3 regions of the Rhizobium zaerense genome follow, and region 1 is predicted to be linked to each of the others. Evidence: predicted binding sites of a transcription regulator. Region 1 holds the regulator's gene; each other region holds the start of a gene.

Region 1 (4,207 bases):
ACGCGCCGACGACACCGCTCGATCCCTCGACGGCTCTGCCCGTACAGGTCTATATGTGGGCCAACGAGGCCGAACGTGCCTTCGTTGAGCGTACTTCGGGTGCCATCATCGTCCTGCTCCTGTTCCTGATCGTCATGAACATGGGCGCCATCCTCTTGCGTCGTCGCTTCGAGCGCCGCTGGTAAACGGAGTTAAACATCATGAACATGTTGACGGAAGCTGCAGTTGAAAAGGCGCTGGATCGCAAGATGAGCAACGTCCCGTATAAGATGATCGGAAAGGAAGTCTCGGTTTACTATGGCGAGAAGCGCGCGCTTTTCGATGTGAACCTGAACGTCCGCGAAAACACCGTAACCGCCCTGATCGGCCCGTCCGGCTGCGGCAAGTCAACCTTCCTGCGGTGCCTCAACCGCATGAACGACACGATCGACGGCTGCCGCGTCACCGGCAAGATCACGCTTGATACCGACGATATCTATGATCCCGATATCGACGTCGTCGAACTTCGCGCCCGCGTCGGCATGGTCTTCCAGAAGCCGAACCCGTTCCCGAAGACGATCTACGAAAACGTCTCCTACGGCCCGCGCATCCATGGCCTTGCCAAGTCGAAGGCCGACCTCGACCAGATCGTCGAGACCAGCCTGCAGCGCGCCGGTCTCTGGAACGAAGTCAAGGACCGCGTGCATGAATCCGGCACCGGCCTGTCCGGCGGTCAGCAGCAGCGCCTCTGCATTGCCCGTGCCGTTGCCGTCAGCCCTGAGGTCATCCTCATGGACGAGCCCTGCTCGGCGCTCGACCCGATCGCCACCGCCAAGGTCGAGGAACTGATCCACGAGTTGCGCGAGAACTACACGATCGTCATCGTCACCCACTCCATGCAGCAGGCCGCGCGTGTCTCGCAGCGCACCGCCATGTTCCACCTTGGCAATCTTGTCGAGGAAAACGACACCGACAAGATGTTCACCAATCCCGACGACCCGCGCACCCAGGACTACATCATGGGTCGTTTCGGCTGATTTTGGCGACACCAAGCCTTCCCGTTATTCGAGGATAAAGCCCCATGGCATCGACACATATTTATTCTGCTTATGATGATGATCTGAAGTTCCTGTCCAGGCGGATTTCCGAAATGGGCGGTCTGGCCGAGCAGATGGTCGCCGAATCCGTCCGGGCGCTCGTCAATGGCGATACCGCGCTGGCGCAGAAGGTCATCTCCGACGACGTGATCCTCGATCACGCCGAACGCGAAATCGGCGACAAGGCGATCGTCACCATTGCCCGCCGTCAGCCGATGGCTGCGGACCTGCGCGAAATCATGGGTTCGATCCGCATCGCCGCCGATCTCGAACGCGTCGGCGACCTCGGCAAGAACACTGCCAAGCGCGTCATCGCCGTCCAAAGCACCGGCGTTCCCCGCAAGCTCGCCCGCGGCCTCGAGCATCTGTCCGAGCTGGCGCTCGTCCAGCTCAAGGAAGTGCTCGACGTCTACACCAATCGTTCCGCCGACAAGGCGAATGCGATCCGCGAACGCGACAACGAGATCGACGCGATGTACACCTCGCTGTTCCGCGAGCTCCTGACCTACATGATGGAAGATCCGCGCAACATCACCAGTTGCACGCATCTTCTCTTCTGCGCCAAGAACATCGAGCGCATCGGCGACCACGCCACCAACATCGCCGAAACGATCTTTTACATGACGACAGGCGCGCAGCCGGAAGGCGACCGTCCGAAGGACGACAGCGCCAACACCGTCGGCGCGGTCACGGAATAACCGTCCGGGCCAGGCGCCCGGACCAGTCAATTGCGTGCGCGCCCGTCCGGGCGCGCAAAGAGGTCGCAGCCAATTTCTGAGTTTGCGCAGGATGCATTGCTTAAATCACCCCCGGTTTAAGGATCATGCGCGAGGAGACCGATACGCATGATCCCGAGAGTTGCAGTTGTTGAAGACGAGGAAGCCCTCAGCGTGCTTCTTCGCTACAATCTCGAAGCGGAAGGCTTCGAGGTCGATACCATCCTTCGTGGCGACGAAGCCGAAATGCGGCTTCAGGAGCGCACGCCAGATCTTCTTATCCTCGATTGGATGCTGCCCGGGGTCTCCGGCATCGAGCTTTGCCGGCGGCTGCGCATGCGGCCGGAAACCGAGCGCCTGCCGATTATCATGCTGACGGCGCGCGGCGAAGAGAGCGAGCGTGTCCGCGGATTGTCGACGGGCGCCGACGATTATGTCGTCAAGCCCTTCTCGACTCCCGAACTCGTTGCCCGCGTCAAGGCGATGCTGCGCCGCGCCCGTCCCGAGGTGCTGTCGACGGTGCTGAAATGCGGTGACATCGAGCTCGACCGCGAAACTCATCGCGTCCATCGCAAGACCCGTGAAGTCCGCCTCGGCCCCACCGAATTCCGCCTGCTGGAATTCCTGATGTCGTCGCCGGGCCGGGTCTTCTCCCGCTCGCAGCTGTTGGATGGCGTCTGGGGCCACGATATCTATGTCGACGAGCGCACCGTCGACGTCCATGTCGGCCGCCTGCGCAAGGCGCTGAATTTCTCCAACATGCAAGACGTCATCCGCACCGTCCGCGGCGCCGGCTATTCGATGGAAGCCTGAGGGCTTTCGTTCTGGGTGAGGGGGACGTGCCCTGCGAAAGGTTGGTGGGGACGGAGAAGGTTGCGGCACAATCTCTTCTCCCCTCGGGGAGAAGGTGCCGGCAGGCGGATGAGGGGGCCACACGGCACACTCTTTCCGTGATAACCTATCCCACATGCCGAACGGCTGCGCCCCGAACACGGTCGAAACGACGCCAACGCGGTCGAAGCCCTCATGGTGTTATAAGAAAGACCGGCTTCCCCGGCCCCCCTCATCCGCCCTACGGGCACCTTCTCCCCGAGGGGAGAAGAGGGAATCGAGATGTTGCGGCATGTCCCTTCGCCCCTTTGAGAACCGGAGGAAGGGTCGAGACCCATGGCGCGACCCTGGTTGGTGGCGGCAGCCGGATAAGGGCAAGTCGGCGTTCTCAACGAACTGAACGCCCGACAGCTTCCATCCAATTACAAAAAAACGGGCCACTTGGCCCGTTTCGTCATTCTAGCAATGATCACCCGCTCAGCTGGCCCGGGCTGCCGCCCGGCGGCGTTCGTTGACCGGCTGGTAGGCAAGCTTCTGGTGATAGCCGCAATAAGGCGAATTGTCGGGGGATTCGCAGCCGCAGAAATGGAAGTCGTCCTTCAGCGGATCGCCGACCGGCCACTTGCAGGTGCGTTCGGTCAGCTCCGTCAGGCCGAGGCGTCGCGAAATCGGCACGACCACATTGCCTCTCGGCACGTATTCCATTTCCTCGATCGTTTCGATCTCGATCTCTTCCTTCAGCATGGTCGCGCCCTGCTGGCGGGTAACGGTGCGGGTGGTGACCCGTGAGGCGTAGTTCGGCGCGCGCGGCGCCGAGGTATTGCGCTTCGGCGTTCGCGCCGCGGTGTTGGTGCCGCCGGCCTTGGCACGGCCGGGAAGGCACAGCCGGTGCACTTTGCCGATGACCGCGTTTCTGCTGACCCCGCCAAGCTGCGCAGCGATCTGGCTGGCGCTCAGTCCTTCGGCCCAAAGTTTCTTGAGTTTCTCGACCCGCTCGTCTGTCCAGTTCATGCCCTGTCTCCACCTTCTGCGTTGGTGATGGCAGAATCCCTCACCGTTGTCCCGGGAGCTCCGAAACAAGAAACGCTTGATCAATTTTGGTGACTAGTTCCGCCGCATGCAGTCTAGTAATTGATCTTTAACCTAGTGTGAGCCTGACTCCGTGACAAGAGTCGCATGAATCCGGATGAATCGAATTCGTAGTTTTCCCCAACTTGCTGCCCCTGCGTGTCATTTCTGCAATAATGCCTGTTGATGACTGGAAATGCCGCTGTACACTCTTGCTGCATACGCTAAGGGCGCCGTTTTGTTGACATTGCAGCGCGAAAAGGAAATAGTGCCACTCGCCGCCGCAAGGCGGCATTTTTGATTTTTCGGGCCTGGTTTCCTTAGCCGGAGTCATTGCCCGGCAACTTTGATGGAGATCGCGCCATGGCTGAAGCCGCGCCGCTTTATGACACCTATTCTCGTGCCCCGCTGCGGTTCGAGCGAGGCGAGGGCGTATGGCTGATCACCGAAACTGGCGAGCGATATCTCGATTTCGGCGCCGGCGTCGCCGTCACCTCCGTCGGCCACAGCAATCCG
Region 2 (4,207 bases), 380 kb from region 1:
CCGGGTCATCGGGAATTCCATCGGTTCGCGGGTCAGGTCGCCGATCTCGTGATCTTCCGGCATGTCGCCGTCGGCCTCGATCAGGCCTTCCTCGCCGAGGATCTCGGAGACGCGCATGACACGGCCGGTCTCGGCCGCGCGCTGAGCGGGCGTCTCCACCGCCTCGTCCGAAAGCAGCGAGGGATCGAGCAGCCGATGGGTATAGTCGAAGGTGGCCCCAAGAAGCTGGCCGCCCGGCAGATCCTTGTAGGTCGCCGAGATGCGGCGTTCGATCGTCATATCAGCCGTGTCGAGCGGCCTGGAATAGCCGAAACGTGGCAGCGTCGTGCGGTAAGCGCGCAGCAGAAAGATCGCCTCGATCAGGTCACCGCGCGATTGGCGAATGGCGAGGGCTGCGAGTGTGCGGTCGAAAAGCGAAGCCTCGGCCATGACGCGGTCGATGGCGAGCGCCAGCTGCGCCACGATCTGTTCGATGCCGATCGCCGGCAGCGAACGGTCGCCGCGGCGGCGGTCGGCGAGCAGGCGGTGGGCATTGGCGATGGCGGTCTCGCCACCCTTGACGGCAACATACATGAGCTCAGATCTCCGTTGCTGTGATCTTGGTGGTGCGCGGCAGGCAGAGGAAACGCTTGCCCGCGGTCAGCACGATGTCGACGCCGCGCGGAAAGAGCGCGCGGTTCTCGGTCCAGAGCCGCAGGAAGGTCTCCGGCAGGCCGATCGGCGCGATCTCCGTCATGCTCTGGATGCCGGGACCCATCAGCGCCAGCCTGCGGCCACCCTCGAGATTGGCGAGTTCGATGATGAGGGTCGTCGAGCGGTCGGGATATTCCTGCGTGCCTGATGCAAAGAGGCCGAAGGAGGAAAGCGCGGTGCCGGCCTCGGTGAAGGCAAAGCGCGCCTCGGCTTTTTCGGTGGTCAACGGTGCGCCGGTATGGAAGCCGAGCCACTCCGGCACGGCGGATCTCGCCAGTCCCTGGGAAAGCCAGACTGATGTGTCGTGGTCGCAAAGCGTCAGCGCGATCGTGCCGGCGGCGATGCCGAGCGGTGCCGGCGGAGCGACATCCGGCTGAGCGGTCTGGATCGTGCCGGGGCGGGCCATGCCGTCCATCAGCATCTTGAAGACGCTTTGGGCATGGAAGACCGGCTCGGCAAAGCCGCCGGTCAAAGCTTCTGTCTTCAGGCCCATCAGTTGTCTCCCCGCACCATGGTGAAGAAATCGACGCGGGTTGCCGCCGTCTCGTCCGCCTTGCGGCGTTCGGCATCGGCGATCCGCTCTGTGATCGGTAAAAGCAGGGCCTGTTCGACGAAGTCCTTCGTCGCCTCCTCCTGCCAGAGCGCGTCGAAGATCGCGGCAAGCCTGGCCTTCTCGCGGTCGGTGCCGAGCGCCTGGGCATGGCCGACCGAGCCGGAGCCAAGCCGGACGGTCGCTCGCGTCACAGTCACTTCTCCCAGGTTGAAAGGAGCGCCGCCGCCGCCGATGCGTCCGCGCACCATCACCAGCCCGGTTTCCGGTCCGCGCACCGGATGGGCCACAGGCTTTTCCGGCAGCGCATCGAAGACCGCCTGGAGTTCGCTGCGCTCCGCGCGCGCCAGCAGATCGGCGGCGCGTTTGCGCCCGGATGCCGTCTGTGACGCAGCGTCTGTCCTGTCCGCTGATATCATCGCCGCTTCCCTTAAAATGTCTATTGATATAGACAACCATACAAGATATACTTAGCTCTAAATCGATGTCGTGACAAGCGTGTGACATCTAGAGTTAAATGGACGAGCAGGGGCGGAATGGCGGGATTGAAGCAGGTGCAAAGGCAAACCGGCGTGGCGCTCTGGCGCCAGATCGCCGATCGGATTCGGGAGGCGATCAGCACGGGAGCCTATGACGAAACGGGAATGGTGCCGCCGGAAACCATGCTGGCGCTGCAATTCGGCGTCAACCGGCATACGGTGCGCAGCGCGCTGGCGGCATTGGCGCAGGAGGGTATCGTCCGTGCAGTACAAGGTCGCGGCACGCTGATTGAGCGCAAGGAGCGGCTGAATTTCCCGATCACGCGGCGCACGCGCTTCACCGCCGGCATTGGCGATCAGGCGCGTGAAATGCGGGGCCTTCTGCTCGATGAGGCGAAGGAAGAAGCGAGTGCCGAGATTGCCCGCTGGCTGGGCCTGAAGCCGGGAGAAGAGGTGATCCGCCTGGAAACATTGCGTCAGGCGGACAAGCGGCCGGTTTCAAGGGCGACGAGCTGGTTTCCCGCCAAGCGCTTTGCCGGTATCGGTGAGGCCTACCGGACGGGAGAATCGATTACCAAGGCTTTCGCTGAACTCGGCCTGCCGGATTATGTCCGGGCGACGACCGAAGTGACGGCCGCCCATGCGAGTGCGGCCGACATGGCCGACCTCGAACTCACCCCCGGCGCGATCCTGCTGATCGCCAAGGCGATGAATACCGATCTTGAGGGTGTGCCGGTGCAATATTCGATCAGCCGCTTCGCGGCCGACCGGGTACAGTTCACCATCGAGAATTGAGCGCCTTTCCCCGCCTAGAGCAATTCCAGCAAAAGTGCGTAGCGGTTTTGCGTCCGGAATTGCGTGAAAACAAAGAGATAGAGCATCTCCGTGATTCGTAGAAAAACGGAAATGGTCTAAGAAGCGGGGAAAGATCAGCCAAGATTAATGCGCGCCCGACATGTCGCCGAGCACTTCCTTGGAAGCGACGGTGGAATCCGCCTTCAGCTTGTAGACCATCGGCACGCCGGTCGCGAGGTTGAGGGCGAGCACGCCTTCGCGGGTGAGCTTGTCGAGCACCATCACCAGCGAGCGCAGCGAATTGCCGTGCGCGGCAACCAGCACCTTCTCGCCTCTGAGCACGCGCGGCAGAATTTCGGTGAGGTAGTAGGGCCAGACGCGGGCGCCGGTGTCGCGCAGGCTTTCACCGCCGGGCGGCGGCACGTCATAGGAGCGGCGCCAGATATGCACCTGTTCCTCGCCCCATTTGGCGCGCGCATCATCCTTGTTGAGGCCGGAGAGATCGCCGTAATCGCGCTCGTTCAGCGCCTGGTCGCGGATCGTCAGGAGATCGGGCTGGCCGACCTTGTCGAGGATGAGCTTCAGCGTGTGCTGCGCGCGCACCAGCACGGAGGTGTAGGCGACGTCGAATTTGATGCCGTATTCGGCGAGCGCCGCCCCGCCGGCATTGGCTTCCTGGATGCCGAGCTCGGTCAGATCGGGATCCTTCCAGCCGGTGAAGAGATTCTTCAGGTTCCAGTCACTCTGGCCGTGGCGAACGAGGACGAGGGTACCGCTCATGAATATGCCTCCGTAGTATCGTTATGAGGAAGAAAGCCCGAGCACGTCGAGCATGGAATAGAGACCCGGCTTCTTGTCGCGCGCCCAGAGCGCCGCCTTGATGGCGCCGCGCGCAAAGATCGAGCGGTCGGCCGCACTGTGCGACAGGGTGACGATTTCACCTTCGCCGGCGAAAAGCACGGAATGCTCGCCGATGACCGAGCCGCCGCGCAGCGTCGCAAAGCCGATCGTGCCCGCTTCGCGGGCGCCGGTATGGCCGTCGCGCACCCGGACCGATTTCGCGGCAAGATCGATGCCGCGCCCCTTTGCCGCAGCCTCGCCGAAAAGAAGGGCGGTGCCGGACGGCGCATCTACCTTGTGCTTGTGGTGCATTTCCAGGATCTCGATGTCCCAATCATCAGGATCGAGCGCACGTGCTGCCTGCTCTGCGAGCACGCTGAGCAGATTGACCCCGAGGCTCATATTGCCCGACTTGACGATGCGGGCATGGCGGGCGGCGGCGGCGGTCCTCGCATTGTCGTCGTCCGAACAGCCCGTCGTGCCGATGACATGGACGATGCGGGCCTGCGCGGCGAGGCCTGCGAATTCCACTGTTGCAGCAGGCGAGGTAAAGTCGAGCACGCCTTCGGCGTCGAGAAAAGCGTTGAGCGGATCGTCGCCGATGATGACCCCTGTCGGGCCGAGACCGGCGATCTCGCCGGCATCCTTGCCGACGAAGGGCGAGCCGGCACGCTCGACCGCGGCATGCAGCGTGACACCTTCGATGGAATGGATGAGCCGGATCAGCGTTTGACCCATGCGTCCGGCTGCGCCAACCACCACCAGTTTCATCGCAGCATCGCTCATATCAGTCTCACCAGGTCAGTTTGAATCGGAGGCCGAAGGCCTCTGCAGGTTGTTGAGGCGAGCG
Region 3 (4,207 bases), 1.4 Mb from region 1:
AAGATATAGTCCGGCCTGGCTTCGCCGATCTCCAACGCATGGTGCCGGTCGGCCGCGTTGCCGCCGCCGATGATCAGCTTCGGCGCGTGTTTGTCGATCGCTTCCGAAAGCGCCGCTACATTGCCGGAAATGTGCAAGCCGTCGGCTTTCGCGCGGCCTGCGACACGGCTGTCGCCTGCAATCAGCGCGGCTGCTCCAGCATCCTGAATCAATGGCACCAGCTTTTCGGCATGTTTCTGGAAGCTGCCGTCGTCAAGCCCATATTGCGGCACGATCACCGAAGCGACATCGCCGCCCTTCAGCGCGTCGGCGACGACCTTTGCCTGTTCATCGGCATCAGCGATATCAGGTACGATGAGCACAAGGCGGCAGCGGTTTTCCGGTTCGGTCATGAGGTCTTTCCGTTTCCTGCGAATTCCCCTTCGAAATGAGGGATCCGCACTCGTTTTGTGTGAGTAGTTCCGTTAGACGAGGCTTGCAAGAGGAGGACGTCGAAAGCATGCCGCAGGATTTGTCATTCTACTACGCCGCCGTGCCCGCCGTTCTGCTGGTAGGCCTCGCAAAAGGCGGCATGGGCGACGCTTTGTCGCTGATCGGCTTGCCCTTCCTTGCCCTCGTCGTCTCGCCGGTTGAGGCGGCCGCCATCCTGCTGCCGATCCTGGTCTTCATGGACATGATCTCGCTCGTCATCTGGCGCAAGCATGGCGACTGGGCGACGCTGAAGATCATGCTGCCGGGCGCCGTCTTCGGCATTGCGCTGGGCTGGGCGACCTCGGCGCTGGTTCCGGGCAACATGTTGCGCATCGTCATCGGCGCGGTGACCATCCTGTTCTGCCTGCGCTATTTCTGGAACAATTTCGGCCCGGGCGCCGGCAAGGTGATCCCGCCGCGCGGCCAGCGACCGGTGGCCGCCAGCCTCTGGGGGACATTTTCCGGTTACGGCAGCTTCGTTGCTCATGCCGGCGGTGCGCCCTTCCAGATCTATGCCCTGCCGCTCAAATTGCAGCCACGCGAATATACCGGCACCAGCGTGCGCTTCTTCGCGATCCTCAACGCCATCAAGCTGATCCCCTATTTTGCGCTCGGCCAACTCGACAACCAGAATCTTGCGACCTCCGCGACGCTTCTGCCCTTTGCCCCGCTCGCCACCATTGCCGGCGCCTGGTGCGTGCGCCGCATGAAGCCACAGATCTTCTATCCCTTCATGTATGCGATGGCGCTGATCGCCGCCTTCCTGATCGTGCGCGAGGGCCTTGGCTGGTAGAAACCGCTAAAGCATGTCGCGCAAGACTGTGCGGCGGTTTTACGCTAACGACATGCGTAAAAACAAAGACCTAAAGCGCGGCACGCTGCAATGCACAATTTCCTTGCTGGCGCGGCCGGTTTGACGTAGCGTTCCCGCCATGTCGAACACGGACCCTTTCTCTGCAATTGCCGATCCGAACCGGCGGTTTCTGCTGGAGGAATTGCGTCGCGCGCCACGGACGGTCAACGAGCTCGCCGAAGGCCTGCCGATCAGCCGTCCAGCTGTTTCACAGCACCTGAAGGCGCTTCTCGACAGCAATCTGGTCTCCGTGACCTCGGAAGGCACCAAACGCATCTATACGGTCAACAACCGCGGCTTCGACAAGCTCAATTTATGGCTGGATCAGTTCTGGGCCTGATGCAGGTTCCCATAAGATCTGGGGATACGATGTGCATCATAAGAATGCGATGCCAGACGTGGCGGACCCAAAAGCGCCAGCCACGATGCCGGATGCATCGGACTGGCGCAAATATGGTGTCAAATCACCGGTTCTTGCTAATTCTTGGCGGAATGGATGGATTTACCTTGTTGCGCAAGATGATCGCCCGGCGACCCTTGGGAAGATTAGTGGACGGATGATTTAAGACGCTGAATCTCGTCCTTGATGCGCAGCTTGCGGCGCTTGCATTCGGCAAGTTCCGTATCGGAAATAGAGGGAGATGTTCTGAGCGCGTGCAACTCCTCCTCGAGAGCGACATGCTTTTTCTGGAGTGACTCAAGATGAGCTTGAACAGTCATATGACCCTTCCTTCCTCTTACCCTCCCCGGCCAACATCGTCGGGGATCAAGGTGTCAACGGCCGGACTGTGACATATTTTTGAAGGCTTGTCGAAGGCCAAAAGATGAAGACTGGATGGCAATTTCATGATCAAGACTAACTAGCCGTTACCCGTATTTGGTGATAGGAGCTTGCGGAAATCATCGCCAGATCGGACAAGGTCCAGGGACGGTAACGGGGAATGCATATGGCCGATCAGGAACAGGCGGAAATCAGGCTCATAGTGGCGCGCCTGCGTCAGGAGCACGAGGATTTCGATGCCGCGATCAACGCCATGATCCAGACCGGATGCGATGCTCTGCGAATCCAGCGAATGAAAAAGAAAAAACTTGTCATCAAGGACAGGCTCTCCAAGCTGGAAGATCAGATCATCCCTGACATTATCGCCTGAGAGGGAATAGCAGCATCGATGACAGACAGACCACCCGTCGCCATCATCATGGGCAGCCAGTCCGACTGGGAGACCATGAAAAACGCCGCCGACACGCTGGAGGCGCTGGAAATTCCCTATGACGCGCGCATTATTTCGGCGCACCGCACAGTGGACCGGCTGGTCAATTTCGCCAAAGGCGCACGCGCGGAGGGCTTCAAGGTCATCATCGCCGGCGCCGGCGGCGCCGCCCACTTGCCGGGCATGACCGCCGCGATGACACCGCTGCCGGTTTTCGGCGTGCCGGTCCAGTCGAAAGCCCTGTCCGGCCAGGACAGTCTTCTTTCCATCGTGCAGATGCCGGCCGGTATTCCCGTGGGCACGCTTGCCATCGGCAAGGCCGGCGCGGTCAACGCCGCGCTTCTCGCCGCTGCCGTACTTGCCCTTTCCGACGAAGAAATCGCCGACCGGCTCGACGAATGGCGCGAGCGCCAGAGTGCTGCCGTCGCCGAATACCCGATGGACAACCTATGACGGCAAGAACGATCGGCATTATCGGCGGCGGCCAGCTTGGCCGCATGCTGGCCATTGCCGCCGCCCGGTTGAATTTTCGTACGGTCATTCTCGAGCCGCAGGCGGACTGCCCGGCCGCCCAGCTCGCCAACCGGCAGATTACCGCCGCCTACGACGATCCGGCGGCACTGGCCGAACTTGCTGATATTTGCGATGTCGTCACTTACGAATTCGAGAACGTGCCCGTCGCAGCCGCCGAAAGGCTCTCGGCGAATGTCTCCGTCTTTCCGCCGCCGAAGGCGCTGGAAGCCGCCCAGGACCGCCTCGTCGAAAAGCGCTTTCTCAATGACTGCGGCATATCAACCGCCCGCTTCCACACGATCGACAGCCAGGCCGATCTTGAGACGGCACTTGAGGATTTCGGCGGCCAGGGCGTGCTGAAGACCCGCCGCCTCGGTTATGACGGCAAGGGCCAGAAGGTTTTTCGCTCGGCGGCCGACAGCCCGGATGGCGCCTATGCCGCACTCGGCGGCGTACCGCTCATCCTCGAAAGCTTCGTCGCTTTCGAGCGCGAGGTCTCGATCATCGCCGCGCGCGCCACCGACGGGACGGTCGTCTGCTTCGATCCCGCCGAGAATGTGCACCGCGACGGTATCCTTCACACCTCGACGGTTCCAGCCGCGATCTCTGCATCGACGGCGGACGCCGCGCGCCAATCGGCCGAAAAGATCCTTGCCGCGTTGAACTATGTCGGCGTCATCGGTATCGAATTCTTCGTGCTTGCCGATGGTGGCCTGATCGCCAACGAGATGGCGCCGCGTGTCCACAACTCAGGTCACTGGACGGAAGCGGCCTGCGTCGTCAGCCAGTTCGAGCAGCATATCCGCGCCGTCGCCGGCCTGCCGCTTGGCGGTTCTGAACGCCATTCCGACTGCATCATGCAGAACCTGATCGGCGATGATATCCTGGCCGTTCCCGACTGGCTGCGGCGCCCCGATACGCTGGTTCATCTCTATGGCAAGACCGAGTGGCGCCCCGGCCGCAAGATGGGCCATGTCACCACCTTGACGCCGAAATCGCCGGTTTTGGCCTGAGAAAACACCCCCGTGCCTTGGGAAAAACACCTTCATGTGGTTGACACGGAAAAGGTGACGGGGTATCTGCTCCCCCACCTAAACAGCGCGCCCGATGGCGCGCTTTTGATTGTTAAAGATACGGGCGAATGTGAATTCCCCCATAG

What was found. The regulator PhoB, encoded in region 1, activates phosphate uptake and scavenging genes when phosphate is short. The targets are predictions, from matches to a motif close to TGTCATNNANCTGTCAT.
Region 2: a site for PhoB is predicted at 1,733-1,749, ahead of phnF (phosphonate metabolism transcriptional regulator PhnF). Genes of this name have one in related genera too.
Region 3: a site for PhoB is predicted at 2,149-2,165, ahead of ACS4RR_RS06395 (YdcH family protein). Genes of this name have one in related genera too.

Annotation. Positions count from the first base shown of each region.
Region 1 covers NZ_CM132690.1:4,882,455-4,886,661, reverse strand. The annotation lists gene pstA (phosphate ABC transporter permease PstA) at 1-185, shown strand, start outside; gene pstB (phosphate ABC transporter ATP-binding protein PstB) at 201-1,016, shown strand; gene phoU (phosphate signaling complex protein PhoU) at 1,061-1,774, shown strand; gene phoB (phosphate regulon transcriptional regulator PhoB) at 1,922-2,605, shown strand; gene ACS4RR_RS24125 (GcrA family cell cycle regulator) at 3,101-3,634, opposite strand; gene ACS4RR_RS24120 (aspartate aminotransferase family protein) at 4,055-4,207, shown strand, end outside.
Region 2 covers NZ_CM132690.1:326,501-330,707, reverse strand. The annotation lists gene ACS4RR_RS01720 (carbon-phosphorus lyase complex subunit) at 1-573, opposite strand, end outside; gene phnH (phosphonate C-P lyase system protein PhnH) at 578-1,186, opposite strand; gene phnG (phosphonate C-P lyase system protein PhnG) at 1,186-1,662, opposite strand; gene phnF (phosphonate metabolism transcriptional regulator PhnF) at 1,780-2,517, shown strand; gene ACS4RR_RS01700 (2,3-bisphosphoglycerate-dependent phosphoglycerate mutase) at 2,662-3,297, opposite strand; gene dapB (4-hydroxy-tetrahydrodipicolinate reductase) at 3,319-4,143, opposite strand; gene ACS4RR_RS01690 (ABC transporter ATP-binding protein) at 4,159-4,207, opposite strand, start outside.
Region 3 covers NZ_CM132690.1:1,341,893-1,346,099, reverse strand. The annotation lists gene ACS4RR_RS06415 (thiamine phosphate synthase) at 1-392, opposite strand, end outside; gene ACS4RR_RS06410 (sulfite exporter TauE/SafE family protein) at 500-1,264, shown strand; gene ACS4RR_RS06405 (ArsR/SmtB family transcription factor) at 1,404-1,664, shown strand; gene ACS4RR_RS06400 (YdcH family protein) at 1,871-2,044, opposite strand; gene ACS4RR_RS06395 (YdcH family protein) at 2,272-2,475, shown strand; gene purE (5-(carboxyamino)imidazole ribonucleotide mutase) at 2,494-2,988, shown strand; gene ACS4RR_RS06385 (5-(carboxyamino)imidazole ribonucleotide synthase) at 2,985-4,061, shown strand.